Regions from separate parts of the Bacillus sp. Brlt_9 genome, predicted to be linked through region 1. Evidence: riboswitches for the same ligand, from Rfam matches in the RefSeq annotation. Region 1 holds a riboswitch; the other holds the start of a gene.
The links. Region 1 has a riboswitch for S-adenosylmethionine ahead of VF726_RS27360 (bifunctional O-acetylhomoserine aminocarboxypropyltransferase/cysteine synthase). Riboswitches for the same ligand answer to the same signal wherever they lie in the genome.
Positions count from the first base shown of each region.

Region 2: linked by a shared signal. The riboswitch ahead of mtnK (S-methyl-5-thioribose kinase) and the one ahead of VF726_RS27360 (bifunctional O-acetylhomoserine aminocarboxypropyltransferase/cysteine synthase) in region 1 are both predicted to bind S-adenosylmethionine.

Region 1 is NZ_JAYJLO010000011.1:58,372-60,579, forward strand. It holds gene VF726_RS27355 (chloride channel protein) at 1-230, opposite strand, end outside; SAM riboswitch class I at 550-655, shown strand; gene VF726_RS27360 (bifunctional O-acetylhomoserine aminocarboxypropyltransferase/cysteine synthase) at 748-2,046, shown strand; gene metA (homoserine O-acetyltransferase MetA) at 2,030-2,208, shown strand, end outside.
Region 2 is NZ_JAYJLO010000002.1:785,872-788,079, forward strand. It holds gene VF726_RS10430 (carbon-nitrogen family hydrolase) at 1-468, shown strand, start outside; SAM riboswitch class I at 541-682, shown strand; gene mtnK (S-methyl-5-thioribose kinase) at 774-1,955, shown strand; gene mtnA (S-methyl-5-thioribose-1-phosphate isomerase) at 1,952-2,208, shown strand, end outside.

The DNA.
Region 1 (2,208 bases):
GGATATGTGCCGAAATACTTTTGAGTTAAACCAACGAGAATACCACCGATAGTTGTTACGCAAATGGTGTAATAAGGGGGAGAAGCGAAAATAGTAGGTAAGTACTCCCAAATAAAGTGAATGCCGATATTTATTGTAACTAAAAATAGCCAAACTGTTGCTCCTACTATAGAGCCTAAAAGAATGCCGTATAGGACGAGTATATAGTGCATGTCCTTTGTGTTTGTCATGTTATACCTCCGTTATGTAAGTTTTAATGTCGAAAGGAGTAAATATGCTACTGTGAAATGAAATGAATATGTATAGTATCTTTTTGAGAGGTTGGCTTATTCAATCTATTGAGGTCTCGTGAGAATTTGAAATGTATACAGTTAAACTACTTACTTAATTCTATATAGTAATCGTAGGTTTTAAAAGGTCTTTTTCAAATGAATATGGAATATATTTCTTTTGTTATGCGTGTCAAATTCTTTGTATTTAATTTAGAACATTCAGAAAAACCGATTGACATTAGGAAATTATTGCTATAAAATCAACGGTAATTGCATAGTCTTATCAAGAAAAGGTGGAGGGACAGGCCCAATGAAACCTTGGCAACAGCCGTATAACGGAATTGTGCCAAATCCTGCAGGTAATAAATCCTGAAAGATAAGAAAGAGCCTTTAGAGCGTGTTTTCAAACTGCTCCTTTCTTGTTTTCAGGAAAGGAGCAGTTTTTTATTTTGTATAAAAGAAAGGAGAATGAGAGATGGGAGAATCATGGGGAAAAGGAACGATTTGTGTGCAAGGTGGCTATACGCCAAAGAATGGTGAGCCGCGTGTTTTACCGCTTTATCAAAGTACAACGTATAAATACGATACTTCGGATGATTTAGCGGCCTTATTTAACTTAGAGGCGGAAGGATATATATATACGCGCATTGGAAACCCTACTTTAGCTGCATTTGAGCAAAAGCTAGCGGATTTAGAGGGTGGTGTAGGAGCTGTTGCAACGGCTTCTGGGCAGGCTGCTATTATGCTTGCCGTTTTAAATATTTGTAGTAGCGGAGACCACTTGCTTTGTTCTTCCACAGTTTACGGCGGGACGTTTAATTTATTTGGAGTGAGTTTGCGTAAGCTCGGTATCGATGTTACGTTCTTTAATCCGAATTTAACTGCTGATGAAATTGTGGCCCTTGCTAATGATAAAACGAAACTCGTTTATGCAGAATCGCTAGGAAATCCAGCGATGAACGTTTTAAATTTCAAAGAGTTTTCAGATGCAGCGAAAGAGCTAGAAGTACCTTTTATCGTGGATAATACATTAGCAACTCCTTATTTATGCCAAGCATTTGAACACGGAGCAAATATTATCGTTCATTCTACGACGAAATATATTGATGGGCACGCAAGCTCCTTGGGAGGCATTGTCATTGACGGAGGGAACTTCGATTGGACAAATGGGAAATATCCTGAACTTGTTGAACCGGATCCAAGTTATCACGGCGTAAGTTACATTCAAAATTTTGGTGCAGCAGCTTACATTGTGAAGGCGCGTGTTCAATTATTAAGAGACTACGGAAACTGTATGAGCCCATTCAATGCGTATATTAGCAATATCGGCTTAGAAACGCTGCATTTGAGAATGGAGCGTCATAGTGAAAATGCTCTCGCAGTTGCTAAGTGGCTTACTAACCATGAACGTATTGAATGGGTGAATTATCCGGGACTAGATAGTAATGAAAATTACTCGTTAGCACAAAAGTATTTGAAAAAAGGGGCTAGTGGTGTTTTAACATTCGGCATTAAGGGTGGATTAGAAGCGGCGAAAGAATTTATCGCAAATGTAAAACTAGCAACTCTCGTAACGCATGTAGCGGATGCACGAACTTGCGTTATACATCCCGCTAGCACGACGCATAGACAATTAAATGCTGAAGATCAGCGTTTAGCTGGCGTCACATCAGATTTAATTCGTTTATCGGTCGGTATAGAAGATGTTTCTGATATTATTGCAGATTTAGAAGCAGCTTTAGTCGGAGGCAAACAACATGCCGATCATAATTGATAAAGATTTACCAGCTCGCAAAGTGTTGCAGGAGGAAAATATTTTTGTAATGACGAAGGAGCGGGCAGAAACACAAGATATCCGGGCATTGAAGATTGCTATATTAAATTTAATGCCTACAAAGCAAGAAACAGAAGCGCAATTACTTCGTTTAATTGGCAA
Region 2 (2,208 bases), on a different contig from region 1:
GTCAAAGAATATAGTAAAGTGCATTTATTTCAGCTTATGGATGAACATAAATATTTAATAGCTGGAAATAGTACAGGTGAATTTAAGCTAGATAATGTAGAGTGCGCCGGCACAATTTGTTATGACATTCGCTTTCCAGAATGGATGCGCGTTCATACTGCGAAAGGTGCAAAAGTTTTATTTGTTGTAGCAGAATGGCCATTGGTTCGTTTAGCACATTGGCGTTTGCTATTACAAGCAAGAGCAGTTGAAAATCAATGTTATGTTGTTGCATGTAATAGGACAGGAAAGGATCCGAATAATGAGTTTGCCGGTCATTCTTTAATTGTCGATCCTTGGGGCGAAGTTGTTGTAGAAGCGAATGAAGAAGAATCAATTTTATTTGGAGAGCTTCATTTTGAAAAAATTAAAGAAGTACGAAAAGGAATTCCAGTTTTTGCAGATCGTCGTCCAGAATTATACAAATAAAATGTTGACAAGTGATTTTTATTCTTGGTATAGTCTTCAACATAAAGTTAAAAATTCAAAAAAATTATAAAACTCTTATCAAGAGCAGGTGGAGGGATTTGGCCCGATGAAGCCCAGCAACCGACCGTAATACCATTGTGAAATGGGGCGTTTATTTACGCCAAAAGGCACGGTGCTAATTCCAGCAGAAAGTTTACTTTCTGGCAGATAAGAGGGGAGAAGATAAACTTCAAACCTCTTTCTTAGTGGAAAGAGGTTTTTCTACGTCAGAAAAACCTCTGAATTAAAAAAAGGGGGAGAAGACGATGGGATATTATTCATTAACTGAAACGACAGCTATACAATATGCGAAAGAACATGGTTATTTTGAAAAGAAAGCAAATGTAGTTTGTCATGAAATTGGAGATGGAAATTTAAATTACGTGTTCAAATTAGGTGATGGAGAGAAGTCTATTATAATAAAACAAGCATTGCCATATGCGAAAGTAGTTGGTGAGAGCTGGCCATTGTCTATAAAAAGAGCGACGATTGAAAGTAAAGCATTACAAATTTTTGCGAAGTATGTGCCGGAATACGTGCCGGTAGTGTACAGTCATGATGAAGAGTTAGCAGTAACAGTAATAGAAGACTTATCAAGGCTAACAATTGCTAGAAAAGGATTAATAGATGGAGAAGAGTACCCACTTTTATCCCAACATATTGGTCGTTTTCTAGCACATGTGTTGTTTTATACTTCAGACTTCGGGTTAGAGTCAGAAGAGAAAAGGGTACTAGAAGGTACATTTGTAAACCCGGACCTTTGCAAAATTACAGAAGATTTAGTGTTTACAGATCCGTTTGGCCATTACGATACGAATGATTATGAGCCAGAGTTACAACTAGCAGTTGATGAATTGTGGAGTGACAAAACTTTAAAGTTAAAAGTCGCACAGTATAAATATAAATTTTTAACGAGAAAAGAAGCGCTTATTCATGGTGATTTACATACTGGTAGTATTTTTTCATCGCCTTCTGAAACGAACGTGATTGATCCGGAATTTGCAACATATGGCCCATTTGGATTTGATCTTGGTCAATTTATTGCCAATTTATTATTAAATGCGTTATCACGTGAAGAGGAAAAAAGAAATGTGCTATTTTTCCATATTGAGAAAACATGGAGTTATTTTGTAGAAGCTTTTACGAAGTTATGGATTGGAGAAGGTGTAGAAGCATATACGAAAGAGAAACAATGGTTGCCGATTATTTTGCAAAATATTTTTACGGATGCTGTTGGATTCGCTGGATGTGAGCTTATCCGTAGAACAATTGGTTTAGCGCATGTAGCTGATTTAGATGAAATAGCAAATAAAGAAACGAGAATTCAAGCGAAGAAACATGCACTATCCTTAGGGAAAGAACTAATAAAATATGAATCTAAGGGTGCTGATATTCAACTGTTTCGAACATTATTTCAACGGACAGTTTCTGGAGGCGTAAAAGCATGAGTACAATTGTTACTATTCCGAGGTCTGTCAGTTGGAAAGGTGATGCCATTGCAGTATTAAATCAAACAAAGTTACCGCACAGCACAGAATACAAAACATTAACGACGATTGAAGAGGTATGGAAAAGTATTGTCATGCTAGAAGTGCGAGGAGCGCCTGCAATTGGAATTGTAGCTGCATTTGGTTTGGCGCTTGCATCCAAAAAATATACTACTTTACATATTGAAGAATTTCAAAAGAAGTTTAATAGAGA